4 regions of the Streptomyces sp. NPDC002795 genome follow, and region 2 is predicted to be linked to each of the others. Evidence: riboswitches for the same ligand, from Rfam matches in the RefSeq annotation. Region 2 holds a riboswitch; each other region holds the start of a gene.
The links. Region 2 has a riboswitch for cyclic di-AMP ahead of ACFYWS_RS06665 (NlpC/P60 family protein). Riboswitches for the same ligand answer to the same signal wherever they lie in the genome.

Region 1 (7,277 bases), on a different contig from region 2:
CCGGCTCGCCGGCGCCGCAGCGCCGTTCCTCGCGACCCTGTACTTCTCCGGGTACGCGCAGGGCGACGAGATCCTCATGGCCCTCGGAGCGCTCGCCGCCGCAGCCGTGGTCCTCCGACTGCGCCGCGGAGGCCGGCCCGGCACGGTGACCCCGGCGGCGTAGAGGAACAGGCGGCCGCGCCGATCTCCTCGGTGCGGCCGGCGCCGTTCGTCACCTCGACCGGCAGATCACCTGGGCTCCGCTCGGCGTCCACCGCGAGCGCCCCTTCCCGGGCGTACGTCCGGGAAGGAGGGGCACGCCCCCGTTCCCGACCGGCGCAACAGATCCTGCGGAGGCCACCTGTAGGCGTCAGGCTGCCAGTGATCCGACCGGAGGTGTTGCATGGCAGCGGGCGTACGGACGCGACGCGTTCTTCTGGGGGGCCTCGTACCCCTGCTGGTGGCGGCCGCGAGCGCGTGCGGCGGGACAACGCGGACCGACTCCGACGTGGGCGCGCACCCCGAGCACCGGCCCTCCGGCGGCCCCTTCGCACACCCCGGCGTCTTGGTCGGCAAGGGCCAACTGGCCGCGGTCCGCGACCACGTGGCCCGTAAGCAGGAGCCGTGGATCTCCGCGTACAAGGAGATGAGCGACAGCAAGTACGCCGACCTCGACTACAAGGCCAAGCCGTACGCGACCGTGGAGTGCCCCTTCGACGCCAAGGCCGGACAGGGCTGCGTCGAGGAGCGGGAGGACGCCATCGCCGCCTATACGCAGGCCCTGCTGTGGAACGTCACCCGCGACAAGGCCCACGCCGCCAAGGCCGTCCAGATCATGAACGCCTGGGCGGACAAGGTCACCGGGCACACCGCGGACAACGCGGGGCTCCAGGCCGCCTGGGCCGGCACGTCCTGGGCGAAGGCCGCCGAGCTGATGCAGTACACGTACAAGGACTGGCCGGACGGGCAGGAGCTGAAGTTCCAGCGGATGCTGCGCGAGGTCTATCTGCCCGAAGTGCGGGGCGGCTCCGCCGACTTCAACGGCAACTGGGACCTGGTGATGGCCGACGCGGCGATGAGCCTGGCCGTCCACCTCAACGACCAGAGCGCCTTCGACGAGGCCGTCGGGCACTTCCGCGCCCGCGTCCCCGCGTACTTCTATCTGTCGTCCGACGGGAAGCTGCCGGTGAAACCGAAGGGCAGCGACATCGACACCCCGAAGGAACTGCGGACGTACTGGTTCGGGCAGAAGACCTTCAAGGACGGGCTCGCGCAGGAGACCTGCCGCAACTTCAAGCACGCCAGCTACTCCCTCGCCGCCACCTCCCACATGGCCGAGACCGCCTGGCACCAGGGCGTCGACCTGTACGGCGAGGTGAAGGAGCGGCTCGCCGCCGCGCTCGAACTGCACTCCAAGTACCAGCTGGGCACCAAGGCCCCGTCCTGGCTGTGCGGCGGGAAGGTGCAGCGGGACATGGGGCCCGACACGGAGGTGGGCCTCCAGCACCTTCAGGGGCGGCTGAAGATGGACCTCCCGCAGACCGAGAAGCTCACCCAAAAGCAGCGGCCGGAGGGGACGGACGACCTGTTCGTGGCGTGGGAGACGCTCACGCACGCCGCCGCGTGAGCCGTCACGCGAAGCGATTCGCGTTCACTCCCCCTGATGGCGTAGAGTTGTGAACACAACGGCGCGGGGTGGAGCAGCTCGGTAGCTCGCTGGGCTCATAACCCAGAGGTCGCAGGTTCAAATCCTGTCCCCGCTACTGAAGACCGAGGCCGGAATCTCATCGAGATTCCGGCCTCGGTTTTTTTATGCCGAACGGCCGCGACACGGCTGTGCCGCACGTCACGTTCCCCACTCGTACGGCCCACCCCTGCTCGCCACCGCGCCCCCGTGCGGGAACTCTTGGTGAGACGCCGGAAGCTGGCAGGGAACGGCAGGAGACGAGTGGTGGGGCAGCGAACAGGAGGCACCGGCGGGAGACGGAGGCGGCACGGCTCCGAGGCCGTGAGCACCCGCCTCTTCCTGCGGCTGCTGCCCCTGCTGCTCGTCATCGGCGGCGCGGTCTACGAGTACGTCACCCCCAGCGGCTTCCCCGGCGCCCCCTTGTTCAGTGCGGCGCCGCTGGTGGCCGCCCCCTTCTTCTCGCTCGGCGCGACGATCCTGACGGGCGTGGTGTCGATCGGTGTGATCACCGCCGTGCACCTGCGCTTCACGGAGAACCTCGACTCCGTCTTCGTCACCGAGGTCGTCACCGTGGCCACCGTCTGCCTCCTGGCCTGTGTGCTCAACCGGATCGTGTACCGGAGTTACGAGCAGCTGGCCTCCGCCCGGGAGATCGCGCAGGCCGCACAGCTGGCGGTGCTGCCCGAGCCGGCCCGGCGGCTCGGCGGCCTCGTGATCGCGGCGCGCTACGAGGCGGCGCAGGCCGGCGCGTTCATCGGCGGCGATCTGTACGCGGTCCAGGACACCCCGCACGGCATCCGGATCATCGTCGGTGACGTGCGCGGCAAGGGCATGGGCGCGGTCGCCGCGGTCGCCGTCGTCATCGGCGCGTTCCGGGAGGCCGCCGAGCAGGAGGGTTCCCTTGAGGCGGTCGCCCAACGGCTGGAGCGGGCGCTGGCCCGCGAGGGGACCCGGCGCAGCGGCATCGACGACTTCGAGGGCTTCACCACCGCGGTGCTCGCCGAGATCCCGCACGGCGTCGAGCTCGTCCGTGTCCTCAACCGCGGCCACCCCAGCCCGCTGCTGCTGCTCGGCGACGGCACCGTACGCGCGCTCGACCCGTGCGAGGCGGCGCTGCCGCTCGGCATGGGCGAACTCGGCAGCTGGCCCGACCGGGCCACCGAGGCGGCCTTCCCGTCCGCGGCCACGCTGCTGCTCTACACCGACGGGCTCTCCGAGGCGCGCGATCCGGGCGGACGGTTCTACGATCCGGCGGCCCGGCTCTCCGGACGTGTCTTCCCGGGGCCCGAGGAGCTCCTCGCGGCCCTCGCCGCGGAGGTGCGCGCGCACACCGGCGACGGGACGAAGGACGACATGGCGCTGCTTGCCGTGCGGCGGGCCTGAGTTCCTTGATCATTGTTACCTGAGGTAGCCGAACGGCGTCGCTCCGCATAACAATTGACGCACCATCAGTTGCACCTACGTTTGCGGGACGCGGTCAACTCGCCTGATTACATCCCCTCTTGCCCCGATAAGTCCTGGCCAGAGTCGTGAACGATCAGTGGGAAGCGCTTGGAATTACTGTCTGCTGTCTATTAACGTTCGATAACGCAGCGCGGTCGTCCCAGCCGTCACAAGAGATGGCTCCGTGCGCACACGCTTAATCCCGCAAGGGAACCGGGGAACCATCAACTTGGGGTGAATCGGACACCTTTGGTGTTCGTAGGAGACCTTCCTGCTCCGAACCCGTCAGCTAACCCGGTAGGCGAGAAGGAAGGAAAGGAGAGCGCCCCCGTGGCGTCGAACCGGCCTGCCCCCGACTTCTTCTACGGTCCCGAAGGTGACTTCGGTGTCGAGCAGGAGACCTGGGAGGAGTGGAATCCCACCGAGGAGTCCGTCTCCCCCGTCCGCGGCAGGCATCGCGTAGCCCGCCGCCGTGGTGGATTCGCGCGCAGCTCCACAGTTCTCGGCGTCGGCGTGGTCGCCGCCGTCGGCGCGGGCGGCATCGCCACCGCACAGGGCGGCAATCCGGCGGTCCACATCTCCATGCCCGACCTGTCGGCGGTCAAGGACTCGCTGCCCGCGGCCAAGTCGCTGCCGGGCGTGGGCTCGCTGATGTCAGACAGCTCGGACGCCGATTCCGACTCCGCCGCCACGGCCTCCCCGCTGAGCGGCGCCGGCATCACCCAGGCCGAGGCCGCCGAGGGTCAGACCGGCGCCGGCGAGGCGCTGCGGGCCCGCATCATGCAGCAGGCCGAGACGCAGCAGGACGCGGCCGACGCCTCCGCGAAGCAGGCCGCGGAGGAGGCCGCCGCGAAGCAGGCAGCCGCCGAGGCCGCCGCCAAGCAGGACGCGGCCAAGGCCAAGGAGCTCGCCGAGAAGAAGAAGGCCGAGGCCGAGGCCCGCCGCAAGGCCGAGGCCGAGCGCCTGCGCAAGCTGGCCGCCAGCTTCAAGCTCCCGGTCGCCTCGTACACGCTCTCCGGCACCTTCGGTCAGCCCGGCTCCATGTGGTCCTCCGGGTACCACACGGGCCTCGACTTCGCCGCCTCCACCGGTACGCCGATCCGCGCGATCCACGGCGGCACGGTCACGGAGGCCGGCTGGGCGGGCGCGTACGGCTACCGCACGGTGCTCACCCTCGACGACGGCACCGAGCTGTGGTTCTGCCACCAGTCCTCGCTCAATGTCAGCGCGGGCCAGAAGGTCTCCACCGGCGATGTCATCGGCCGCGTGGGCGCCACGGGCAATGTCACCGGGCCGCACCTCCACCTGGAGGTCCACCCCGACGGGCAGTCCACCGGGGTCGACCCGTCGAGCTGGCTGCGCGACAAGGGCCTCACTCCCTGAGTCACTGAACCCCGGCGGTCCTGGCGCTCACCCCCCGACGTCAGGGCTGCCGGTTTGCCCGTTCCTGCGGCGATTTCCGGAGCCATCGCGGAATACCGTATTCCGTACGGGTGTTGAGGCAGGGCATGACTTCCTCTCGTTCTCTGCGCAAGCTCGGCACCTCCGACCTCGAGGTCTTCCCGCTGTCCCTGGGTGGCAACGTGTTCGGCTGGACCGCCGACGAGGCCACGTCCTTCGAGGTGCTCGACGCGTACGTCGCCGCGGGCGGCAACTTCATCGACACCGCCGATGTGTACTCGGCGTGGGTGGACGGCAACGAGGGCGGTGAGTCCGAGACCGTCATCGGCAAGTGGCTCGCCTCGCGCGGCCGCCGCGACGACATCGTCATCGCCACCAAGGGCAGCCAGCACCCCGAGTACCAGGGTCTGTCCGCGGCCAACATCAAGGCCGCGGCCGACGCGTCCCTGAAGCGCCTGGGCACCGACCACATCGACCTGTACTACACGCACTACGACAAGCCCGAGGTGCCGGTCGAGGAGATCATCGGCGCCCTCGACGAGCTGGTGAAGGCGGGCAAGGTACGGCACATCGCCGCGTCGAACATCTCAGCCGCGCGCCTCCAGGAATCCCTCGACCTCTCCGACCGCGAGGGCCTCGCCCGCTACGTCGCGCTCCAGCCGCACTACAACCTCGTCTCGCGCGACACGTACGAGGGCGAACTGCAGGACGTCGCCGCGCGCGCGGGCCTCGGGGCCGTGCCGTACTACGCGCTCGCCTCTGGCTTCCTGACCGGCAAGTACCGGGCGGGCGTCACGGTCGACAGCGCGCGCGCCGCCGGTGCGGGCAAGCACCTGGAGACCGAGCGCGGGCAGCACGTCCTGACCGCCCTCGACGAGATCGCGCAGGCGCACGACGCCGAGATCGCCACGGTCGCCCTCGCCTGGCTCGCCGCGCAGCCCACGGTGACGGCGCCGATCGCTTCCGCGCGGATCGTCGAGCAGCTCCCGGCGCTGCTCGCGGTGGCGGACGTGGAACTGACGCAGGCGGAGCTCGACCGGCTCACGGCGGCGTCTCAGTAGCGGTACGGGTTGTACGGGTTGTCGTAGGTGTACGCGGGGCCCTGCGCCAGGGGGTGCGCGTACACCGGGGGCAGCCACATCGGCGCCGCGATCTGGGCGCCGTACGCGAGCGCCGGGCGCGCGTAGTCGCGCCGCGCCCACAGCGCCTCAAGCAGCTCCCGCTCCCGTACGACGAAGTCCGCGCCCGCCCTGCCCCTGCGGCCGCGGTGGCGGAGCAGCGCGAGGGACGTCGCGAAGTCCTCGTACTCGGCGGCCGCCGTCGCGGCCGCCCGGCCGCCGTAGTGCGCGGCGAAGTCGCGGGCCAGGCGCCGTGCCTTGAGCGAGCCGAGCGCGAACGGATCGGGCGGGGCGAGCCAGCCCGCGGCGACGTAGGCGGGCAGCTCCTGGCGGATGGTGCGCAGCTCGCGCTGGCGTACGTACACCGCGAGCCAGGTGAGCACGCCGAACACCGGCACCATGAACGCGGCGTACACCGCGAAGAAGCCGTACTCGCCGAACGAGGACGAGCCGTTCCAGAACGCGTGCATGCCCATCGCGGCGAGCAGTCCGGCGAGCGGGAGCAGCATCCTGCGCAGTCGGCCGCGGCCCGGCGCCATGGCGGCGGCGATGCCGAAGCCGATGCCGGTGAGCACCGTGAACAGCGGATGCGCGAAGGGGGACATCACGACGCGCACGAAGAAGGTGGCAGCGGTGACCGAGGTCAGTCCTGCGCCTGTGCCGGAGAGCTGGTCGGTGCCGAAGGCATTGCCGAGATAGAGGATGTTCTCGGTGAACGCGAAGCCGGTCGCGGTCACCCCGGCGATGACGACGCCGTCGACGATTCCGGTGAAGTCCCGTCTGCGGAACAGGAAGACGAGCAGCACGGCCGCCGCCTTCGCGCACTCCTCGACGACCGGGGCTATGACGGTGGCGCCGAGCGTGTCGGCGCTCGACGGGTCGGCGGTCGCGGTCTCTATCCAGCGCGTCGCGAAGCTGTTGGCGACGATCGCGATCAGCGCCGCCGCACACGCGCCCCAGGCGAAGGAGAAGATCAGGTTCCGCCAGGGGCCCGGCTGTACGCGGTCCAGCCAGCGGAACGCGGATATGAGCAGGGGGACGGGCAGCACGGCGAGCCCGAGCCCGACCAGGAACCCCTCCGTGCCGGTCTGCTCGCGGACGAGGGCGAGGATCACGACCCCGGAGACCGCGAGCAGCGTCGCCAGCGCGGTGGCCCGCACACCCTTCCGCTCCCACCAGCGCGGATGCGGGACCGCGCCGTGCGGAACCGCGCCGCTCGGGTGTGCGCCGAGGACGTCGTCCTGCTGGTGCGGATGGGCGGGATACGAGGCCACCAATTGACCCTAACGAGGGATGCGGCCCGCCGCGACGGGGCCGTGGGGATCCGGCCCTGGCCAGCTCCTGGTCCTATCGACGGCGGAACAGCAGGTCGTGGACCACGTGGCTCTTGTCGAGGCCCTTGCCCTCGAAGCGGGTGAGCGGGCGGAAGTCGGGACGGGGCGCGTAGCCGCCGCCCTCGATGGTGTTCTCGTAGTCGGGGTGGTCGGTGAGGACTTCGAGCATCTGCTCGGCGTAGTCCTCCCAGTCGGTCGCGCAGTGCACGATCGCGCCCGCCTTGAGCGGCCCTGCCACAAGCGACAGGAATTCGGCCTGGATCAGCCGCCGCTTGTTGTGGCGCTTCTTGGGCCAGGGGTCGGGGAAATAGACGC
Region 2 (7,277 bases):
TGAGCCGCTCCCCCCTCAGAGGAGCGGCCGCAGCGCGGCTACAGCTTCTCGACCGGCGCGTACCGCAGCAGCAGACGCTTCGGCTTCGGGTCGCCGAAGTCGATCGACGCCTCCGACTTGTCGCCCGTGCCCGACACGCCGACCACCGTGCCCAGCCCGAACTGGTCGTGCGTGACGCGGTCGCCGACCGCGAGGGGCACCACCGGCTTGGAGTTCGCCCGGCGCGTGGCGAAGGCCGGTGTCGTGCCCGTGCGGGAGCGCGAGGACGACAGGGAGGCCGCGATGCCGCCACCGATGCTCTTGGTCGAGGCCGCAGGCGTGGACGGGCCCGTGCGCTTCCAGTCCAGGTGGCCTGCCGGGATCTCCTCCAGGAACCGCGAGGGCGGGTTGTACGAGGGCTGGCCCCAGGCGCTGCGCATGGAGGCGCGCGTCAGATAGAGGCGCTGTCGCGCGCGCGTGATGCCCACGTACGCGAGGCGGCGCTCCTCCTCCAGCTCCTTGGCCTGGCCGAGGGAGCGCATGTGCGGGAAGACGCCGTCCTCCAGGCCGGTCAGGAAGACGACCGGGAACTCCAGGCCCTTGGCGGTGTGCAGCGTCATCAGCGTGATGACGCCGCTCCCGTCGTCCTCCTCGTCGGGGATCTGGTCGGAGTCGGCGACGAGGGCGACGCGCTCCAGGAAGTCGGAGAGGCCTCCTCCACCCGTCTCGGACTCCCCCTCTTCGCTGGCCTCCTGCTCGAACTCCAGGGCCACGGCGGCGAGTTCCTGAAGGTTCTCGATCCGGGTCTCGTCCTGCGGGTCGGTGGAGGCCTGCAGTTCGGCGAGGTATCCGGTGCGTTCGAGGATGGCCTCCAGGACCGTGGCCGGGCCGGCGCCCGACTCGACGATCGTGCGCAGGTCCTCCATCAGCGTGTTGAACCGCTTCACGGCGTTCGCCGAGCGGGCCGCCATCCCGTACGCCTCGTCGACGCGGCGCAGCGCCTGCGGGAAGGAGATCTTCTCGCGCTGGGAGAGGGCGTCGATCATCGCTTCGGCGCGGTCGCCGATGCCGCGCTTGGGCACGTTGAGGATGCGGCGCATCGGCACCGAGTCCTCGGGGTTGGAGAGCACGCGCAGGTAGGCCAGGACGTCCCTGACCTCCTTGCGCTCGTAGAAGCGGACGCCGCCGACGACCTTGTAGGGCAGGCCGGTCCTGATGAAGATCTCTTCGAAGACTCGGGACTGCGCGTTCGTCCGGTAGAAGACCGCGACGTCGCCCGCCAGCGCGTCGCCCGCGTCCGTGAGCCGGTCGATCTCGTCGGCGATGAACTGGGCCTCGTCGTGCTCGGTGTCCGCGACGTAGCCGGTGATCTGGGCGCCGGGCCCTTCGTTGGTCCACAGGTTCTTGGGGCGGCGCGACTCGTTGCGCTCGATCACCGCGTTCGCGGCGCTGAGGATCGTCTGCGTGGAGCGGTAGTTCTGCTCCAGCATGATCGTCGTCGCGTTCGTGTAGTCCTCTTCGAACTGCAGGATGTTACGGATCGTGGCGCCACGGAACGCGTAGATCGACTGGTCCGCGTCACCCACGACGCACAGCTCGGCCGGGTCCGCGTCCTCGCCCTCGGTGGGGCCGACCAGCTCGCGCACCAGCGCGTACTGCGCGTGGTTCGTGTCCTGGTACTCGTCGACCATGACGTGCCGGAAGCGGCGGCGGTAGTGCTCGGCGACGTCCGGGAACGCGCGCAGCAGGTTCACCGTGGTCATGATCAGGTCGTCGAAGTCCAGCGCGTTCGCCTCGCGCAGGCGTCCCTGGTACATCGCGTAGGCCTGGGCGAGGGTCTTCTCGAAGCCGTCGGCAGCCGTCGACGCGAAGTCCTCCTCGTCGATCAGCTCGTTCTTGAGGTTGCTGATCTTGGCGCTGAAGGACTTCGGCGGGAACTTCTTCGGGTCCAGGTCCAGGTCGCGGCAGACGAGCGCCATGAGCCGCTTGCTGTCGGCGGCGTCGTAGATCGAGAAGGAGGACGTGAAGCCCAGCTTCTTGCTCTCCCGGCGCAGGATGCGCACGCACGCGCTGTGGAAGGTGGACACCCACATGGCGTTCGCACGCGGGCCGACCAGGTCCTCGACGCGCTCCTTCATCTCGCCCGCGGCCTTGTTCGTGAACGTGATCGCGAGGATCTGGCCGGGGTGCACGCCGCGCTCGGCGAGCAGGTACGCGATGCGGTGCGTGAGGACACGGGTCTTGCCGGATCCGGCGCCCGCGACGATGAGCAGCGGGGAGCCGCCGTGCACGACGGCCGCCTGCTGGTTCTCGTTCAGCCCCTCCAGGAGGGAGGCCGAGTCGAGGACAGGGCGCGGCGCGCCGTCCCGGTAGTGCGTGTCCCTGCCTGCGGGCGCGCCGAGCTTCCCGCCGAACAAGTCGTCCGGCATCGGCTCCGCGGCCCCGTCGTCGTGCTCGGGGTCCGGGGGCGGCGGCGGGGGTTCCTCCGCGCTGTTCTGGAGGCCGGTCAGGAAGCTGTCGTCAAAGAGGCTGCTCATCGCTCTACGAGTCTAGGCGGCCCCACTGACAACCCGTGGCTGCCTTCGGAACTCCGGGGACCCTCCAGAGGGCAGATCACGAAAATGTATCGGGCATATCGAACATCAACCTTCACAGCAGCCACACGAGTTGGCTACGGTGCAGCCGGGCAGCCCGTCCCCCCGCCCGCGAATGTCGCGGCGAACGGGAAGCCCCCGCTGAGTTCCGTACGCCGTAAGGCAGGGAACCGGGGACCCAACCGACCTTGGGGTGAATCGGTCAGCCGACCAGCCGACCGTAGGGCAGCCTTCCGCGTACCACGCCCGAACCCGACAGCTAACCCGGTAGGCGGACGACGGAAGGAGTCGCCTGCCTTGGCGTCGCACCGCAAGCCCCGCAGCCGTTCCCTGATGACCGGCGGCCTTCGAACGACCCCCGCGGTCGGCATCACCACCGCCGCCCTCACCTCCGTGGCACTGCTCTCGCAGACGGCACAGGCCGCGCCCGCGCAGCCCTCGTCGAAGCCGCGCCTCGAAGAGGTCCAGCAGAAGGTCGACACCCTGTACCGGCAGGCCGAGGTCGCCACCCAGAAGTACAACGGGGCGAAGGAGCGGACCGACTCCAAGAAGCAGCAGGTCGACGCGCTCCTCGACGATGTCGCGCAGCGCACCGAGGACATGAACACGGCCCGCCAGAAGCTCGGCAGGTACGCCGCCGAGCAGTACCGCTCGGGCGCCGTCAGCGACACCGCGACGATGTTCCTCGCGGACGATCCGGAGGACTACTTCTCGCAGCGCCACCTGATGAGCCGGCTCACCGACGAGCAGAAGAAGTCGGTCGACGACTATCAGTCACAGGCGCGCGAGACCGCGAAGAAGCGCACCGAGGCGCAGTCGAGCCTCCAGGACCTCACCGAGTCGCAGACCGACCTGAGGTCGACGAAGGAGACCGTCCAGACGAAGCTCTCCGACGCGCGCGAGCTGCTGGCCGAGCTGACCGCCGAGGAGAAGGCGCGGCTCGCCGCGATCGAGAAGGCCAAGGAGGCGGCGGCCCGCAAGAAGGCGGCGGAGCTGGCCGCGAAGCAGAAGGCCGCGGAGGCGGCGAAGCAGAAGGCGGCCGAAAAGGCGCGCCAGCAGGAGGAGTCCTCCGGTTCCTCTTCCGGCTCTTCGGGGTCCGCATCGGGATCGTCGGACGCCTCGTACGCCACGAAGGCCGCGCAGGCACTCGCGTTCGCCAAGGCGCAGGAGGGCAAGCCGTACGTGTGGGGCGCCACAGGCCCGGACTCGTACGACTGCTCGGGCCTGACGCAGGCGGCGTGGAAGTCAGCGGGCATCTCGCTGCCCCGGACGACCTGGGACCAGGTCGAGATCGGCAAGACGGTGCCGCTCTCCGATATCCAACCCGGTGACCTGGTGTTCTTCTACGACGACATCAGCCACGTGGGCCTCTATATGGGCGACGGCATGATGGTCCACGCGCCGAAGCCGGGCACGTCCGTGCGCGAGGAGTCGATCTACTACGACGGCACGTCGTCGATCCACAGCGTGGTGCGGCCGGCCTGACGTACGTACGCGGTCGCTCAGGTCCAGAGCACCGCGATGAAGATGTTGGCGACGGTGAGCGCGCCGACGGTGATGAAGAGGCCCTTCTCCGCCTTCTCCTCGTCCCGCTTCACGTAGACGATGCCGAGGATCACGACCAGGACGGCGAGCTTCACGCCGATCTTGATGTTGTTCACGGTGCTGCCGTCGGCCTGGTTGAGGCCGACCAGGGCGACGCCGGTCACCAGCATGGTCAGGGCGCCGTGCAGCATCGCCTTGTTGAAGCGGGCCGCGCCCTCCTTCATCGCCGACATCTGCGTGAGGAAGCCGCCGAGCAGCGAGGCGATGCCGATGATGTGCAGGCCGACGAAGAGGTGGATGAGTACGTCCATGAGGCGGAGCCTAACCGGACGTCCATGGCCTACTACGGGCACCCCTTTGCCACTCTGTTATCACTCTCCGCCACCATCCATAACAAACAGACCAGTTGCGAACAATCCGGCACCAACCCGTTACGCGGAGGTTTAGCGTCCTTGCTCAGGTGACCGGCTCCCCACCGCCGCCCGTGCCAGGGGCGGCAGTCGGACACCACCGCCGAGAAAGGTCCGGCGGCGACCCGCTCCCCCTGTGCGGGCCGCCGCCGGACGCGCGACCGGGGGCCGTGCGTTCTCGTACGGCCGCCCAGAGGAGGACCTTGTGCCGGCAGCACACCGCAAGCCCCGACCGCGTTCGCTCAACGGCGGGAGGGCCCGCACCGCGGCCACCCTCGCCCTCGCGTCCGCGGCCACCGTCACCGCCCTCGACGGCGGGGCGGCGCACGCGGAGCCCGAGCTCAGCCCCGCCCAGGTGCGGGCCAAGGTCGACAAGCTGTACCAGGAGGCGGAGGCCGCCACCCAGAAGTACAACGGGGCGAAGGAGGAGGCGGACGGCGCGCGGAAGAAGGTGGACGCCCTCCAGGACGAGGCGTCCCGGCGCACCGAGTCCCTCAACTCCCAGCGCGAGAAGCTGGGTTCGGTGGCGGCCTCCCAGTACCGCACGGGAGGCGTGGACCCCTCGGTCCAGCTGCTCCTCTCCTCCTCCCCCGACGCCTACCTCGACAAGGCGTCCCTCACGGAGCGCGTCGGCGCACGGCAGGCCGCCGCGGTCACCCGCGTACAGGGCGAACTCCGCGAGATCGACCAGCTGCGCGGCGACGCCGACGACACGCTCTCCGAACTCCGTACCAAAAAGGCCGACCTGGAGGACAACAAGAAGAAGGTGAAGCGAAAACTCGGGGAGGCCCGCCGCCTCCTCGCCCGCCTCACCCCGGAGGAGCGCACCCCCGCCCCCGCGCAGAGCGAGCACGCCTCACGCTCGGCGGAACGCGCCGACCTCTCCCACGCACCCAACTCCCGTGCCAAGGCAGCGATCTCCTTCGCGTACGGCGCACTGGGAAGCCCCTACGTATGGGGCGCCACCGGCCCCTCCGCCTTCGACTGCTCGGGCCTGACGCAGGCCGCGTACAAGGCGGCGGGGGTCTCGCTGCCCCGGACGACGTACAGCCAGATCGACGCGGGGCAGCGGGTGCCGCAGTCCCAACTCCAGCCGGGTGACCTGGTGTTCTTCTACTCGGGCATCACGCACGTGGGCCTCTACATCGGCGGCGGCAAGATGATCCACGCCCCGAACCCGAGCGCCCCGGTACGGGTGGCCCCGATCGACGAGATGCCGTTCGCGGGGGCGACGCGGGTGGCGTGAGCCGCCCCCGAAGACCGCTACGTCACACCAGCCTTCGCGCCGTCGCCCACCGCGTCAGCTCGTGCCGGTTCGAGAGCTGGAGCTTGCGCAGCACCGCCGAGACATGCGACTCGACCGTCTTCACCGAGATGAACAGCTGCTTGGCGATCTCCTTGTACGCGTAACCGCGCGCGATCAGCCGGAGCACCTCGCGCTCGCGCTGCGTGAGGCGGTCCAGGTCCTCGTCCACCGGGGGCGCGTCCGTCGAGGCGAAGGCGTCGAGGACGAAGCCGGCGAGGCGGGGCGAGAACACCGCGTCGCCCTCCTGGACGCGGAAGATCGAGTTGACGAGGTCCGTGCCGGTGATCGTCTTCGTGACGTAGCCGCGGGCGCCGCCACGGATCACACCGATCACGTCCTCCGCCGCGTCCGAGACCGACAGCGCCAGGAACCGCACCGGGTTCTCCGCGTCCGCCATCATCTGGGCGCTGCGGCGCAGCACTTCGACGCCGCCGCCGCCGGGGAGGTGCACATCGAGGAGGACCACCTCGGGCCGCGTCGCCGTGATCACCGTGACCGCCTGGTCGACGTCGGCGGCCTCGCCGACCACCTCGACGCCCGTCTCCTCGGTACGGCCGATCTCCGCCTGGACTCCGGTGCGGAACATGCGGTGGTCGTCGACCAGGACCACTCGTACCCGTCGCGTCTGAGCTGCCTCGTCGGTCATGACGTCCCTTCCGCCCTCTTCATGGTCAGTTCGACCTCCGTGCCACCGTCCGGCACCGCCCGCAGCCGGGCCGTCCCGCCGTAGCGCTCCATCCGGCCGATGATTGATTCTCTTACGCCCATGCGGTCGGGCGGGATGGAATCGAGGTCGAAGCCGGGGCCCCGGTCACGTACGGAGACGAAGATCTCTTCCCCGTCGACGTCGCCCACGACCTCCGCGTACACCTGGACGGCGCCGCCCACGCCACCGTACTTGGCGGCGTTCACCATCGCTTCCCTCGCGGCCTGCATCTGCGCCGACAACTGCTCGTCGAGCAGGGTGTCGCCCACCACCACGACCTCCAGCGGGACCCCGTGCTTGTCCTCGACCTCGGCCGCGTTGCGCTTCACCGCCTCCGCCACCGTCTCCGGCTCCTGCGGGTTCTCCGCCGCGGCCGGTTTGTACAGCCACGCGCGCAGGTCGCGCTCCTGGGCGCGGGCGAGGCGGCGCACCTCGGCCGCACTGTCCGCGTTGCGCTGGATCAGGGTGAGCGTGTGCAGGACCGAGTCGTGCACATGGGCCGCGACCTCCGCCCGCTCCTGCGCGCGGATGCGCATCAGACGCTCCTCGGAGAGGTCCTGCGTCATCCGGATCAGGTAGGGCCCGGCGAGGAGCGCGATGCCCACGAGGACGGCGAGCGCCGCCTGGAGGATCGGGCCGAGGTGCTCGGTGGCGCCCTGCGTGACGAAGATGCCGGTGACGCCCACGCCGACGAGCAGCACCCCGGAGGCCGCGCGGGCCAGGCTCAGCGTGCGCCG
Region 3 (7,277 bases), on a different contig from region 2:
TGAGGCGCTCGCCCGCGAACTGGGTCTCGAGCGCGCGGAGTTGACCGGGGCGGGGCGCTGACGGGAAGCCGTCAGCGCCACCGCACCGCCGAGGATCAGCGCGTCAGGACGCCGCCTCCAGGTGCGCCTTCACCGCGTGCGGGTCCACGAAACCCTTCGCCTGCACCCGGTCGCCGGAGGACTCGCCGCGCAGCCGGCGCCCGATCCACGGCACCAGGAACTCCCGCGCCCAGTGGATGTCGTCGCGCCGCACCTCGAACGTGCCGCGCGGAGGCAGCAGGGGCCACGCCTGCTCGGGGTCGGCCGGCACCTCGACGCCGAGCGCCTGGGCGGCGCGCAGCGCCACGCGCGTGTGCCCCTCGGGCGACAGGTGGAGACGGTCGCCGTCCCATGCCCTGCGGTCCTGGATGGACTTCAGGGACCACAGGTCGAGCATCAGGCAGCCGTTCCTGTCGGCGATGGCCCGCACATGCATGTTGTACGTGGCGATCTTGCCGCGCAGGTGCTTGAGCACGGCCACGTCACGGGTGTCGAACCCGGTGGCCACCATGACGGTGCCGGCCGCGTCGGCGAGCTTGGCCACGGCCTTCTCGAAGCGCTCGGCCACGTCGTCCGGGTCGGTGCCGGGCCGGATGATGTCGTTGCCGCCCGCGACCAGGGTCACCAGGTCGGGTGCGAGCTCGACCGCCTTCGGGACCTGGTCCGCGACGATCTGGTCGAGCAGCTTGCCGCGCACGGCCAGGTTCGCGTACCTGAAGGTGTCCTCGGGGACACGGTCGTCCAGGAGGACGGCGAGCCGGTCGGCCCAGCCCGCGAACTTTCCGTCGGGGCCGGGGTCGCCGACTCCTTCGGTGAAACTGTCGCCCACGGCCGCGTAGGACCGGATCGTGCCGTTGAGTGAGTCCGTGAGTGCTCTCGATTCGTTTGCCACGACCACACATCTTTCACCCTGAGGTGTGACCTACGCGACCGTAGCCAGGGGTTGACGCCTGGTGAGATAGCCCACTCGTCACCTTGGGAATAAGCGCGCGAACGCGATTCGGCGCCCGGGGAACACCCCGGGCGCCGAATGGAGCGGGTCGACGAGCCGCTACGAGACGTCTCAGGCGTTCACACCGTGCTCGCTCAGGTACGCGATCGGGTCGATGTCCGAGCCGTAGTCCGCGCTCGTGCGGACCTCGAAGTGCAGGTGCGGTCCGGTGACGTTGCCCGTCGCGCCGGACTTGGCGATCTCCTGGCCGGCCGTCACGGTGTCGCCCTGAGCGACGCCGGTCGAGGACAGGTGGCCGTACTGCGAGAAGTGGCCGTCGGCGTGCTCGATGACGACCTCGTTGCCGTACGCGCCGCCCGAGCCGGTCGAGACGACGGTGCCGTCGGCTATCGACTTCACGGAGGTGCCGGTCGCGATCGAGTAGTCGGCGCCGGTGTGGCTGCCGCTGGACCACATGGAACCGGAGTTGCCGTAGCCCGTGCCCTTGGCGCCGTCGACCGGCGCCACGTAGTCACCGGAGGCCGTGGTCTTGGCGCTCGTCTGCGTGGCGGCGGACGCACCCTCGGAGCCGGAGTCACTGTCGGCCTCGCCGCCGAGGGCGAGCTTGACGCCGATCTTGAGGTGGTCCGCGTTGGAACCGACGGCGTCCTTGTTGTCCTCGTAGAGCTTCTTCCAGCCGCCGTCGACGTCCTGCGCCTTGGCGATCTTCGAGAGCGTGTCACCGGCCTTGACGGTGTACGTCGTGGCATCGGCGGTGCCGCCGGACGTCGCGGCCTGCGCGCCGGTGGCGCCCATCAGCGGCAGCGCGATCACGGCTCCACCGGCGGAGGCGACGGCGGCGACACGGGCGATGCGCTGGGAGGTCGAAAGGCGGTGCTTTCCCTTTGCGGGCATGCTGATTTTCCTCTCCGTCGCCTACGAGGTGAGCTGTCGGGTTCGGGCTGGAGATGCCCGGCCGCGCCCGGGGTACGGACGCGGCTTCACCCCTAGCCGCTTCGGGAAATCCCTACGCGGCGTACTGCGTGTGGGTCCCCCGCTCCTGCCGTGACGGGTAGTCGAAAGGAATCCGGGCGGCGGCAGGACTAGGCGTTCCGACCGGATTGATTGGTGACCGTAGGCGAACGGCGATGGCGACGACAAACCCCGAATTCACTTGCGGGGGCAATTCCTTGGATTTCTGAGGCTTCCCTGTGTAACCCTGCGTCGACATTCTTCGCTTTACCAACGCCATACCTTCGGGGATTACTGGGGAGCCAATCCGGGCCACCCGCCACACAGCGTCACGAACATGAAGCCGGTCACGCACACACCCACAAGCCCCTCCGATTCACGCACAGTTGACACAGAACGGGGCGAATCGGACAGATGGTTGCCTGGGGACCGATGTCGTATCGTCAGGAGCGCGCCCGCCGGCGACCCAACGCCGGTGCACCGATTGGGAGGAGCCCCTGTGACGCAGCACGCACCGTCCACCGAGCCCGAGCTGACCGGAGTGCGCAACTTCCGAGACGTGGGCGGCCTTCCCACCGTGGACGGCCGGCGCGTGCGCCAGGGCGTACTGTTCCGCAGCGGCCACCTCGCCCACGCCACGGCCGAGGACTCGACCTTCCTCTCCTCCCTCGGCCTGCACACGGTCTTCGACTTCCGCAACGCCGCGGACCTGCAGCTGGAAGGCGCGGACGTCGCCCTGCCCGGCGTACGCAATCTGAACCTGCCGCTCAACGACCCGGCCGACGGCGCCGAATTCTGGACGATGGTCCGCGACGGCAACATCGAGCAGCTGCGCCAGATCCTCTCCGAGGGCCGCGCGGCGAACCGCCTCGTCGAGTCCTACCGCACCATGATCAAGGAGCGCACCGCCGAGCACAGCCGCGTGCTGCACTCCCTCGCCGAGGACAGCCTGCCCGCGCTGATGCACTGCGCGGCGGGCAAGGACCGCGCGGGCCTGTCGATCGCGGTGACCCTGCTCGCGGTGGGCGTGGAGCGCGACGCCATAGAGGCGGACTACCTCAAGTCCAACGAGAAGCACCGCCGCTACAAGGTGCGCCGCAGCGCCACCGCGAAGGACGCCTACTCCCCCGAGATCATGGAGCTGCTCAGCCCGCTCTTCGACGCCCGCATCGAGTACCTCAACGCGGGCCTCCAGACCATCGACGAGGAGTGGGGCAGCACGGACCGCTATCTCGCAGAGGGCCTGAAGCTCACCGCGACGACGCGCGAGCGGCTGCGCGAGCGCCTTCTCGACTAGGACCTGTCGTCTGGATCAGGCCGGATCCGGGTGGCTGTCATGTGCGGTGCAGGCGAGTGGGGTAATGGGGCCTCCCCTGCTCGAGCGAAGCCGAGAGCTCCCGAGCGAAGCCGAGAGCTTGGGAGTGTGCTTGCCAGGGCCCGCTCACCGGCAAGATCTGCCAGAAGGGCGCTGGCCACTGCGCGAGCGCATTCCCGGCTGAAGACCGGCATCACCCCACAGCCCGGACCTGATGTCACCCCTCGTCACCCCTCCCTGTCGCGCAGTGCCGCGCCGGCAGGGAGGGTCACGGCGAGCAGACCGAGGCACACCGCGCTCGCGGCGAACGTGCCGTATAGGAGCGGCGGTATGTACGGGGACTCTCCCGTCATGCCGCGCATCATCGGGGTCAGCGTGATCATCGCGATGGTGGTGCCCAGCGCCACCCCCGCCGCCGACACCAGCAGGCTCTCCCAGCGGAGCATCCGCAGCACCTGGCGGCGCGTGGAGCCGACGAGGCGGAGCACGGTCAGCTCGCGACGGCGGTCCAGGACGGTCATCACCAGGGTGTTGACCGCGGCGACGGCCGCGAACCCGCCCAGCACCGCGGCCATCATGTAGTTGGACCAGGCGCCCAGTTCGCTGTCCACGCTCCGCGCGACGGCATAGCCCGAGGCGTCGGTGACCTTGCCGAGTGCGGTGAGCGGCCCGGCTTCGCCGCCGCGCACCAGCAGCGTGTCGTCGAAGCCCGACGTGACGTGGCCTGCCAGGGACGCTCGGTTCATGGTCACCGCCGCCAGGCCGAGACCCCGGCCGTAGACCGCGGCGACTTCCGGGCGGGCCTTCGTGCCGTCGGGGAGGTACAGCGGCAGCTTGTCGCCGACCCTCACCTTCGCCGCCGTGGCGAGAGTCTTGTCGATGGCGATGCGGCCCGCGCCCACGCGGTCCAGGCTGCCGCCGCGCACATCCAGATCCTGCACCTTCGCGAGCTCCGCACCGGAACCCGAGATGCCCTGGGTCGCGGTCGCCTGCAGCGACGTCTCGCCGCCCGAGTCGACGGGGATGAGCACCTGCGTGTCGAGCAGACTCACGGCCGCGTCGACACCATGAGCGCGGGCGGCCCGGTCGGCGGCGCCCGCGGGCAGGCCTGCCGGGTTCGTGACGACGTGGTCCGCCGTGATGCCCTCGCGCAGCTGGTCCGCGGAGACCTTGCTCTCGCTCGTGTGCATGAAGACCAGCGTCGAGGCGAAGGCCATCGCCAGCACGATCGGTGTGATCGCGGAGGCCAACCGGCGGGAATTCGTCCGGGAGTTGGCGGCCGCCAGCGAGGCCGGGGCGCCGCCGCCACGCAGCAGCAGGCCGAAGAACGACGCGCACAGCCGGGCCAGCAGCGGGCCGAGCAGGGCAACGGCGAGCATGAAGAGCATGACGACGCCGAGCGAGGCGTTCGCCGCGTCGGCGCCTGCGGTGGAGGCAGCGACGCCCGCGAGCGCCGAGCCGCCGCCGAGGGCCGCGATGCCGAGCACGGTACGGACCACGCCCGGTCGCAGCCGCTCCACCGAGGCCTCGGCGAGCGCCTGACCCGGCTTGATCTTCGCGGGCCTGCGCCCGGCGATCCAACCGGCGCCGAGCGCCGTGAGCAGTCCGGTACCGACGGCGGCGACCAGCGGGATCCACGAGACGTGCAGCTCGACCGCCTGCGGGACGGCCCCGCGGTCCTTCAGCTGCCCGAACCACCAGTGCGCGAGCCCGATCCCCGGCAGGCACCCGAGCACCCCGGCGAGCGGCGCGACGATCAGCGCCTCCGCCGCGACCGCCCGGCGGATCTGCCGCGGGGTGGCGCCGACGGCACGCAGCAGCGCGAATTCTCGGGTGCGCTGGCCGACGGAGAGTGCGACCGTGCCGGCCGCGGTGAACATGGCCACCAGCGTGGCGATCCCGCCGAAGGAGCCGCCGAGCGCGGTGAGGGTCTCCTTGGCGTACGCCAGGCCGTGGTCCTCGACCTCGCCGCGGTCGTCACCGGTGAGCACCTGCGCGCCGGAGCCGGCGAGTGCCTTTTCGACGGCGATGGCGAGGGCGCCGGTGTCGGCACCTTCCTTGGCCAGGACGGCGATGGCGTCGGCCTTGCCGGGGTGTCCTGACAGCGCGGGGGCCTCGGCGTCCGCGAACCAGGCCGTGGCCCCGCCACCGGCCGCCGTGCCTGCCGCAGCGGTGTCCCCGGACCCGGCCTCCGCGAGGCCGGACACCCGGAACTGCCCGCGTCCCGCGGCCGATTCGAGCACGACGGTGTCTCCGACGTCGGCCTTCGCGGTGCGGGCCGCGGCGGCGTCGAGCGCCACCTCTCCCGTGCGCGGCGCGGCGCCCGCGGCCAGCGCGGTCCCGGTGAAGGCGTGCGAGCCCCAGCCGTGGCCGGTGAGCGCGCCGCTCCCCTGCCGTACCGGGAAGGTGAAGTCCGCCACCGCGGCCTCCGCGCCCGGCGCGTGTGCGGCCTTCGCCGCGAGCCCCGCGTCCACGCGGGCGGTGTCCGGGAGCGGGTACGCGGTTACCTCGGGGCCGTCGACGGTGTCGGCGACGACCCGAGCGGACTGGTCGGCCGCCGCCACGACCGGAGCCTTCGCGTACCGCTCCGCCGGAACCGAGGCGCGCACGCCCGTCTCCAGCAGCGTGCCGCACGCCGCGACGATCAGCGCCGACATCAGCAGCGCGACGAAGGTGCCCGTGAACGAGGCGGGTTTGAAGCGTACGGCCGCCCGCGCGAGGCCGTTGGGGGCGAGGCTCCTCATGCCGCCGCCCCCGCCATCGCTCCAGCGCGTGAGGTGCGGGCGGCGAGCGTCGCCATCCGCGCCGCGATCTGCTCCGCCGAACCGCGCTCCAGGCTGTCGGCGAAGGCTCCGTCGGCGAGGAACAGCACGCGGTCGGCCCAGGCGGCCGCGGTCGGGTCGTGGGTGACCATGACGACGGTGGCACCGAGGTGGTCGACGGCGTTGCGGAGCAGGCCGAGGACCTCGGCGGCTGTGCCGGAGTCGAGGGCGCCGGTGGGCTCGTCGGCGAACACCACGTCGGGGTTCGTGATCAGGGCGCGGGCGACGGCCACGCGCTGCTGCTGGCCGCCGGAGAGCTCGCCGGGCCGGCGCCGCGCCTTGTCCGCGAGCCCGACCTGCGCGAGCATCGCGGCCGCCCGGCGGCGGTCCTGGCGCCGTCCGGCGAGGCGCATGGGCAGCAGCACGTTCTGCTCCACGGTCAGCGACGGCAGCAGGTTGAACGCCTGGAAGACGAAGCCGAGGCGGCTGCGGCGCAGCTCGGTGAGGCTGTTCTCGTTCATGCCGGTGATCTCCGTGCCACCGAGGCGCACGGATCCCGCCGACGCCCGGTCGAGCCCGGCGGCGCACTGCAGGAAGGTGGACTTGCCGGACCCGGAGGGCCCCATCACCGCCGTGAACGTGCCGCGCGGCAGAGCGAGGTCGACGCCCGCGAGGGCGTGCACCGCACCGGTCCCGCGCCCGTACTGCCGCCGCACACCGCGCAGTTCCACAGCGAGACCCGGCGTGCCGGCCGACGCCTCCGGCCGGTTGTCCTCCGTCGTCCGCCGCTTGCCCCTGCGTAGCCTCATGGCCCTGTCCCGCCCTCTCGTGCTCTTCCTCGCTCTGACGGGGAGGAGTGTGCGAGAACGGCCGGGCGGCTGGCGTCATACCCAGGAGCCAATGTGGAGGTGCTACCGCAGTAGGGGGTCCGCCCCACTGACTACTCCCCCACTGACTACTCCCTCACTGTCCCCCGCCCAACGCGAACAGCAAATAGATGAAGCCCGCCAGCGCATGCCCCGCGAAGACGTACACGAGGACCCGCACCAGGATGCCGCGCGGCAGCTTGTCCTCGATATCGCGGCGGGCCGGGCCCGGGGTCGGGGTCGGCCCGGCCACGTCGGCCGCGCCGTTCGTGTCAGCCGTGTCAGCCGTGTCAGCGCTGTCAGCCATGGCGGGTCTCCTTCAGCAGTCCCGCCGACGGGCCGAGGCACAGCGCGGCCGTCGGGCTCTGCAGCAGGGTGTGGACGAACAGGAA
Region 4 (7,277 bases), on a different contig from region 2:
GCCGCCCACCTGGGGGCCGGCGTATGCGATCCGGGAGCGTCAGCTGTCCTGGTGGAAGAAGGGGGCGTGGCCTGCGGTCATGGCGGTGCTCCACGCGGCGGAGCGGGGCCAACCGATGTTCAGACGTTCCGTTGTACCCCCGTTCCGGATCATCACTAACGTCGGTGAGTGCGGTACCGAGCCCTTCGGCGCATGGGTCAGTGGTGAGGCGGCCGCCTGAGAGTGGCGGGCCTGAATTGCCGCGAACTGTGCGGATTCGTCGCACAGTTCGCGGAGTGCGGAACACTCCAGAACTGACGGACCGTCAACACTGTGACTTTCACGTGATCTACGCTGCATCGACTTGTGACAGGCGTTCGAGTGCAGCTACGTTCACGGATCATCGCGACACAGACACAACCCGCACCACTTGCACCACCCGTCGCGCGTAGCAGCATCAGTCTCGCGAAAGGCAACCGCATGCTCTCCGGGAACGGTCGACACCGACGCCCCCGTCAGGCCCCTGCTCTCGTCGTCGCCGCCGGAGTCGCCGGCAGCGCCATCGCGATCCCGCTGTTCGCCGCGAGCGGCGCGAGCGCCGCGACCACGCAGGCGTGGGACAAGCTCGCCGAGTGCGAGAGCGGTGGGCAGTGGAGTCTGGACGCCGGTAACGGCTACTACGGCGGTCTCCAGTTCACGCAGGAGAGATGGGAGCAGTACGGGGGGCTCGACTACGCCCCGCGTGCCGACCAGGCCAGCCGCTCGCAGCAGATATCCGTCGCCGAGAAGGTTCTTGACGACAAGGGTGTGAGCGCCTGGCCGATGTGCTCGCTCACGTCGGGCCTCACCAACGGCGACGACTCGGCGGACGTCGACCCGGGCGTGTCCGCGTCGCCGCAGCCGTCGGAGTCGGCGGAGTCGTCCGCGTCGTCCGACACCGATACCGACAACAAGTCGGACGAGGACGCCGATAAGGCGGGCTCCACGGATTCGGCCGATTCAACCGACCCGACCGATTCGGGAGACAAGAGTCACGACGACTCCGAGAGCTCCGACCCGTCGGACGCCCCCTCGGCGGACTCGTCGGGCGATACCTCCGGTAACAAGGCCGAGGACTCCTCGACCCCTTCAAGTGACAAGTCCCACGCGCCTTCTGACGACGCCGCCCCCGAGACGGCCCCGCCGTCCGCCCCGCCGTCCGCCTCGCCCTCCGACGAGGCGTCGGACGACGCCACGTCCGGCCGCCACCGCGGCGATCGCGCCGCCGATGACGACGACGGTTCCGACTCCCGTACGGGAGACGGGCGTCACGCCTCACGCGACGACAAGCGCGCCGGCGACGCGTACGAGGTGCACGCCGGCGACAACCTCTGGGACATCGCGAAGGCTCAGGACGTGCACGGCGGATGGGGCGCGCTCTACGAGCGGAACAAGGAGACGGTCGGTACCGACCCAGACCTCATCCTTCCTGGTCAGAGCCTGGATCTTGGGGACGGAACGGACAAAAGGTAGCGAGGGTTCGGGGCGGTTCAGGGGGCTTTGTCCGGTGTCGGGTGAGTGAGACATGGGTCTCAAAGCCCCTGATCAACTTTGAAATCGGGCGGATCGACCGCTTACGTTCGTGACCGCTCGCTTCAGCGGGCCCCGATGGACGTCACGCCGAATCCTGCCAACGTCCGTACGGGAACAGTCGACGCGTCAGCGCCGTAGGCAGGAGCGGGGGACCCAGGTAAGCCGCCCTTCCGGGAGACCGGACGGGCTTGGGGTTAAGCAGCGCACAAGGATGCGTCTGCCGGGCACTCACTGGCCCGAACCCGACAGCTCACCTCGCAGGCGTCGGTGAGGAGATGTCTCCATGCTGTTTTCCGGCAAGAACAAGCACCGCCGCCCGTCCAAGGCCGTTCGCGTCGCCACGCTCGGCGGCGTCGCCGCTGCTGCCGTCGCCGTGCCGCTGATGGGTGCCACTTCCGCTTCCGCGGCCACCACGTCCGAGTGGGACCAGGTCGCGCAGTGCGAGGCCGGTGGCAACTGGTCCACCAACACCGGCAACGGTTTCTACGGTGGCCTGCAGTTCTCGGCCTCCACGTGGTCCGCCCACGGCGGCGACCAGTACGCGTCCACCGCCGACCAGGCCTCCAAGGCCGAGCAGATAGCCGTCGGCGAGAAGGTTCTCGCCTCGCAGGGCGCCGGCGCCTGGCCGAACTGCGGCTCGAGCCTGTCCTCCACCCCGAACGAGGGTGCCGCGGACGACTCGTCCTCGCAGCAGGACACCCAGCAGCGTGCGGACCGCTCCGAGCAGCGTGAGCAGCCGCAGCAGCAGGAGGCCCCCAAGCAGGAGGCCCCGAAGCAGGAGGCTCCCAAGCAGGAGGCCCCGAAGCAGGACACCGTCACCACCCCGACCGGTAACAAGGTCGAGAAGGGTGACGGCGAGTACAAGGTCGAGTCCGGTGACACCCTCAGCAAGATCGCCGAGGCGCACGACACGACCTGGCAGCAGCTGTTCGAGAAGAACAAGGACATCGTCAAGGACGCCAACCTGATCTACCCGGGTCAGCAGCTGCACCTCAGCTAAGCGTCAGGTCCGCACAGGACCTCAGGCCCTCCCAGGCCATCAGGCGCGGGCTCGGCATCGGCGGACGTCGAGCCCCCGCCGCCCCCCGTCCCCACGGGCCGCTCACTTCCGCGACCTTCGTCCCGCACATCCGGGACGGAGGTCGCTGTTTTTGTTCCGTTAAGGAACATTTCGCTCAGGGCGTTGTCCACGAGGCGGGCGTTCGGATGGCCGATGCCCGCGAGCCGGTTACGCTCAGGGGTGCGGGGCCACGTTCCAAGCAGTTGCCCGCATAGCCTGCGTCACATCCCAGAAGGAGATGCTCGTGCCGTCCATCGACGTCGTCGTAGCCCGGGAAATCCTGGACTCCCGAGGCAACCCCACGGTCGAGGTCGAGGTCGGCCTCGACGACGGGAGCACCGGCCGCGCGGCCGTCCCGTCGGGTGCCTCCACCGGTGCCTTCGAGGCCATCGAACTCCGTGACGGTGACCCCAACCGTTACCTCGGCAAGGGTGTCGAGAAGGCCGTCCTCGCCGTCATCGAGCAGATCGGCCCGGAGCTCGTCGGTTACGACGCCACCGAGCAGCGCCTGATCGACCAGGCGATGTTCGACCTGGACGCCACCGACAACAAGGGCTCGCTCGGCGCCAACGCCATCCTCGGCGTCTCCCTCGCCGTCGCCCACGCCGCCTCCGAGGCCTCCGACCTGCCGCTGTTCCGCTACCTCGGTGGTCCGAACGCGCACCTGCTGCCGGTCCCGATGATGAACATCCTGAACGGTGGGTCCCACGCGGACTCCAACGTCGACATCCAGGAGTTCATGATCGCGCCGATCGGCGCGGAGTCCTTCTCCGAGGCCCTGCGCTGGGGCGCCGAGGTCTACCACACGCTGAAGAAGGTCCTGAAGAGCAAGGGCCTGGCCACCGGCCTGGGCGACGAGGGCGGCTTCGCCCCGAACCTGGGCTCGAACCGTGAGGCCCTCGACCTGATCCTCGAGGCCATCAAGGAAGCCGGTTACGTCCCCGGCCAGCAGATCGCTCTCGCGCTCGACGTCGCCGCCTCCGAGTTCTACAAGGACGGCAAGTACCAGTTCGAGGGCAAGGAGCGCTCCGCCGCCGAGATGACGGAGTACTACGAGGAGCTCGTCTCCGCGTACCCGCTCGTCTCCATCGAGGACCCGCTGTACGAGGACGACTGGGCCGGCTGGAACGTCATCACCGAGAAGCTGGGCGACAAGGTCCAGCTCGTCGGTGACGACCTCTTCGTCACCAACCCGGAGCGCCTGGCCCGCGGCATCGAGGAGAACTCGGCGAACGCCCTGCTCGTGAAGGTGAACCAGATCGGTTCGCTGACCGAGACCCTGGACGCCGTCGAGCTCGCGCAGCGCAACGGGTTCAAGTGCATGATGTCCCACCGCTCCGGCGAGACCGAGGACGTCACCATCGCCGACCTGGCCGTCGCCACGAACTGCGGCCAGATCAAGACCGGCGCCCCGGCCCGCTCCGAGCGCGTCGCCAAGTACAACCAGCTCCTGCGCATCGAGGAGATCCTGGACGACGCGGCGGTCTACGCCGGTCGCTCCGCGTTCCCGCGTTTCAAGGGCTGAGCCTCACTGAGGCAGCAGTTCCGTACGTCCCCGCACTCGGTCCCGTACCGTGTGCGGGGACGTACGTACGTGAGCGGGGAGGCGGTAGCAGGCGATGCCCGGAAAGGTTCGGGACAGGGACTCCAGAGATCGTTTCTCGACGGCCACCCGCCTGCGCGTTCTGGGTGAGCAGACCGCCGAGCGCGTCTATCGCTCGCAGAGCAAGCGGCAGGCCCGCCGCTCACGTCTCACGGGCCGCGCGGCCCTGCTCGCCCTCGTTCTGTGCACCCTCGTGGTCGCGCTCGCGTACCCGATAAGGCAGTACGTCTCGCAGCGCGGCGAGATCGAGGACCTGCGGCGCCAGCAGCAGGAGGCCAAGGAGCGGGTCGACAAGCTGCGTGACCAGAAGGCCCGCTGGCAGGACGACGCGTTCGCCGAGCAGCGGATCCGGGAGCGCCTGCACATGGTGATGCCGGGCGAGACCGGCTACGTGGTGCCGGACGAGCGCACCGCCGCGTCCGAGCGCGCCGAGCAGGGCGCGGAGGACCGCCCCTGGTACTCCAACGTCTGGGACGGCGTCGACAAGGCCGACCAGGCGAACAACTGACACATCACTGAAGGAAACACCCGAGCGATGGAAACTCCCCCGCCGCAGACCGAGCCCACCGCGCCCACGGATGCCGACATCCAGGCGTTCAAGGAGCAGCTGGGGCGCCCGCCGCGCGGCCTGCGTGCCATCGCGCACCGCTGCCCCTGCGGCAATCCGGATGTCGTGGAGACGGCGCCGCGCCTGGAGGACGGCACGCCGTTCCCGACGACGTACTACCTGACGTGCCCGCGGGCGGCGTCGGCGATCGGCACGCTCGAGGCGAACGGCGTCATGAAGGAGATGACGGAGCGCCTCAAGACGGACCCGGAGCTGGCCCGTCAGTACCGCGCTGCCCACGAGGACTACATCGCGCGGCGCGACGCCATCGAGGTCCTGGAGAACTTCCCGAGCGCCGGTGGCATGCCCGACCGGGTGAAGTGCCTGCACGTCCTGGTCGGCCACTCGCTGGCCGCGGGTCCCGGTGTGAACCCGCTGGGCGACGAGGCGATCGCGATGCTGCCGGAGTGGTGGCGGAAGGGCGCGTGTGTGGGGGCGTCCACCGAGCCCGCCTCGGAGGTGGCCGAGTGACGCGCGTCGCCGCCATCGACTGCGGTACGAACTCGATCCGGCTGCTCGTCGCGGACGCGAATCCGGAAACCGGTGAACTCGTCGATCTGGACCGCCGGATGACGATCGTGCGGCTCGGCCAGGGGGTCGACAAGACGGGCCGGCTCGCGCCGGAGGCCCTGGAGCGGACGTTCGCGGCGTGCCGTGAGTACGCCGAGGTCATCAAGGAGCACGGCGCCGAGAAGCTCCGCTTCGTGGCGACGTCGGCGTCCCGTGACGCCGAGAACCGCGCGGACTTCGTGAGCGGTGTCCTCGACATCCTGGGTGTCGAGCCCGAGGTCATCACCGGTGACCAGGAGGCGACGTTCTCCTTCACGGGTGCGACGAAGGAACTCACCGGGCGGGCCGACCTGGACAAGCCGTACCTGGTCGTGGACATCGGCGGCGGGTCCACGGAGTTCGTCGTCGGCGACGACACCGTGCGGGCCGCGCGTTCCGTGGACATCGGCTGCGTACGGATGACGGAGCGGCACCTCGTCGCCGAGGACGGTGCGGTCACCGACCCGCCGTCGCCGGCGCAGATCGAGGCGATCCGCCAGGACATCGGCGAGGCCCTGGACCTGGTCACCCAGACGGTGCCGCTGACCTCGGCGCGCACGCTGGTGGGTCTCGCGGGTTCGGTCACGACGGTGGCCGCGCTCGCCCTGGGGCTGAGCGAGTACGACTCGACGGCGATCCACCACTCCCGGATCTCCTTCGACAAGGTCGCCGAGCTCACCGACTGGCTGCTGGAGTCCACGCACGACCAGCGCGCGCTGAAGCCGGTCATCCACCCCGGCCGGGTCGATGTCATCGCCTCGGGCGCGCTCGTGCTGCGTCTGATCATGGAGTGGATCGGAGCGCGCGAGGTGGTCGTGAGCGAGCACGACATCCTCGACGGGATCGCCTGGTCCGTCGCCTGATTTCGCGGCGATTCGCGCCTCTCCTGAGCGCCCCGCGCAGCGTCTGAGCGCCTCGCGGGGCGCTTCTGGTACCCCGCCACGACATGCTGTCGGGAAAGTTCGTGAACTTCTTCACAAGGAAATCGGCCCACTTGGACGCTGTTACGCGCTCTCGGGCCCATTAGGGGGCTCGCCGGGGGCCTCGCGGGCGTCGCGCGTGAGGTTGCCGCAGTGTTGCGAGCCGATTGCGGACCGGAGTGGTCCAGTACGGCCAGATGCTCACTATGGCTGCTCAAGGGGGGTGAGCAACGTCTGGGACGGTGTCGTGGTTCCCCTGGAGTGTCATGACATGGGTCACGTGGGCGGCGCAGTGTAGCAGAGCCCCCCTACTAGCTTGTGAAGGGGCGCACGAGCGACCCCCGCCAGACGGGTGGATACTCGATGGCATGAGCACCACGGAGCGTCCCAGGATCCTCATTGTCGGGGGTGGGTACGTAGGCCTGTACGCGGCGCGACGCATCCTGAAGAAGATGCGTTACGCGGAAGCGACCGTCACGGTCGTGGACCCGCGCTCGTACATGACGTACCAGCCCTTCCTCCCCGAGACCGCCGCCGGCAGCATCTCGCCGCGCAACGTCGTCGTCCCCATGCGACGCGCTGTGCCGGGCGCCGAGATTCTCACCGGCCGCGTCACCTCCATCGACCAGGACCGCAAGGTCGCCTCCGTCGCGCCGATCGTCGGCGAGGCGTACGAGGTTCCCTTCGACTACCTGGTGATCGCGCTCGGCGCGGTCTCCCGCACCTTCCCGACGCCGGGCCTCGCCGAGGCCGGTATCGGTATGAAGGGTGTCGAGGAGGCCGTCGGCCTGCGCAACCACGTCCTCGAGCAGCTCGACAAGGCCGAGTCGACGACGGACGAGGAGATCCGCCGCAAGGCGCTCACCTTCGTCTTCGTCGGCGGTGGCTTCGCGGGCGCCGAGACCATCGGTGAGGTCGAGGACCTGGCGCGCGACGCGGCCAAGTTCTACAAGAACGTGAAGCGTGAGGACATGCGCTTCGTGCTCG

Region 1: another riboswitch for cyclic di-AMP. It lies ahead of ACFYWS_RS37695 (M23 family metallopeptidase); the one in region 2 lies ahead of ACFYWS_RS06665 (NlpC/P60 family protein).
Region 3: another riboswitch for cyclic di-AMP. It lies ahead of ACFYWS_RS28730 (peptidoglycan DD-metalloendopeptidase family protein); the one in region 2 lies ahead of ACFYWS_RS06665 (NlpC/P60 family protein).
Region 4: another riboswitch for cyclic di-AMP. It lies ahead of ACFYWS_RS30375 (transglycosylase family protein); the one in region 2 lies ahead of ACFYWS_RS06665 (NlpC/P60 family protein).

The regions. Positions count from the first base shown of each region.
Region 1 covers NZ_JBIAQB010000018.1:53,773-61,049, forward strand. The annotation lists gene ACFYWS_RS37675 (hypothetical protein) at 1-163, shown strand, start outside; gene ACFYWS_RS37680 (alginate lyase family protein) at 383-1,606, shown strand; tRNA gene ACFYWS_RS37685 (tRNA-Met) at 1,669-1,742, shown strand; gene ACFYWS_RS37690 (PP2C family protein-serine/threonine phosphatase) at 1,988-3,049, shown strand; cyclic di-AMP (ydaO/yuaA leader) riboswitch at 3,293-3,428, shown strand; gene ACFYWS_RS37695 (M23 family metallopeptidase) at 3,440-4,492, shown strand; gene ACFYWS_RS37700 (aldo/keto reductase) at 4,618-5,571, shown strand; gene ACFYWS_RS37705 (PrsW family intramembrane metalloprotease) at 5,565-6,902, opposite strand; gene trmB (tRNA (guanosine(46)-N7)-methyltransferase TrmB) at 6,976-7,277, opposite strand, start outside.
Region 2 covers NZ_JBIAQB010000002.1:465,692-472,968, forward strand. The annotation lists gene ACFYWS_RS06655 (M23 family metallopeptidase) at 1-3, shown strand, start outside; gene pcrA (DNA helicase PcrA) at 39-2,516, opposite strand; cyclic di-AMP (ydaO/yuaA leader) riboswitch at 2,703-2,863, shown strand; gene ACFYWS_RS06665 (NlpC/P60 family protein) at 2,871-4,058, shown strand; gene ACFYWS_RS06670 (hypothetical protein) at 4,076-4,429, opposite strand; gene ACFYWS_RS06675 (NlpC/P60 family protein) at 4,734-5,774, shown strand; gene ACFYWS_RS06680 (LuxR C-terminal-related transcriptional regulator) at 5,797-6,480, opposite strand; gene ACFYWS_RS06685 (PspC domain-containing protein) at 6,477-7,277, opposite strand, start outside.
Region 3 covers NZ_JBIAQB010000010.1:94,969-102,245, forward strand. The annotation lists gene ACFYWS_RS28720 (TetR/AcrR family transcriptional regulator) at 1-61, shown strand, start outside; gene ACFYWS_RS28725 (SGNH/GDSL hydrolase family protein) at 104-931, opposite strand; gene ACFYWS_RS28730 (peptidoglycan DD-metalloendopeptidase family protein) at 1,103-1,885, opposite strand; cyclic di-AMP (ydaO/yuaA leader) riboswitch at 1,889-2,059, opposite strand; gene ACFYWS_RS28735 (tyrosine-protein phosphatase) at 2,442-3,239, shown strand; gene ACFYWS_RS28740 (ABC transporter permease) at 3,485-6,001, opposite strand; gene ACFYWS_RS28745 (ABC transporter ATP-binding protein) at 5,998-6,828, opposite strand; gene ACFYWS_RS28750 (DUF6126 family protein) at 6,983-7,192, opposite strand; gene ACFYWS_RS28755 (helix-turn-helix domain-containing protein) at 7,185-7,277, opposite strand, start outside.
Region 4 covers NZ_JBIAQB010000011.1:99,292-106,568, reverse strand. The annotation lists gene ACFYWS_RS30385 (recombinase family protein) at 1-220, shown strand, start outside; gene ACFYWS_RS30380 (transglycosylase family protein) at 460-1,491, shown strand; cyclic di-AMP (ydaO/yuaA leader) riboswitch at 1,627-1,830, shown strand; gene ACFYWS_RS30375 (transglycosylase family protein) at 1,835-2,551, shown strand; gene eno (phosphopyruvate hydratase) at 2,856-4,136, shown strand; gene ACFYWS_RS30365 (septum formation initiator family protein) at 4,231-4,722, shown strand; gene ACFYWS_RS30360 (DUF501 domain-containing protein) at 4,750-5,292, shown strand; gene ACFYWS_RS30355 (exopolyphosphatase) at 5,289-6,233, shown strand; gene ACFYWS_RS30350 (NAD(P)/FAD-dependent oxidoreductase) at 6,659-7,277, shown strand, end outside.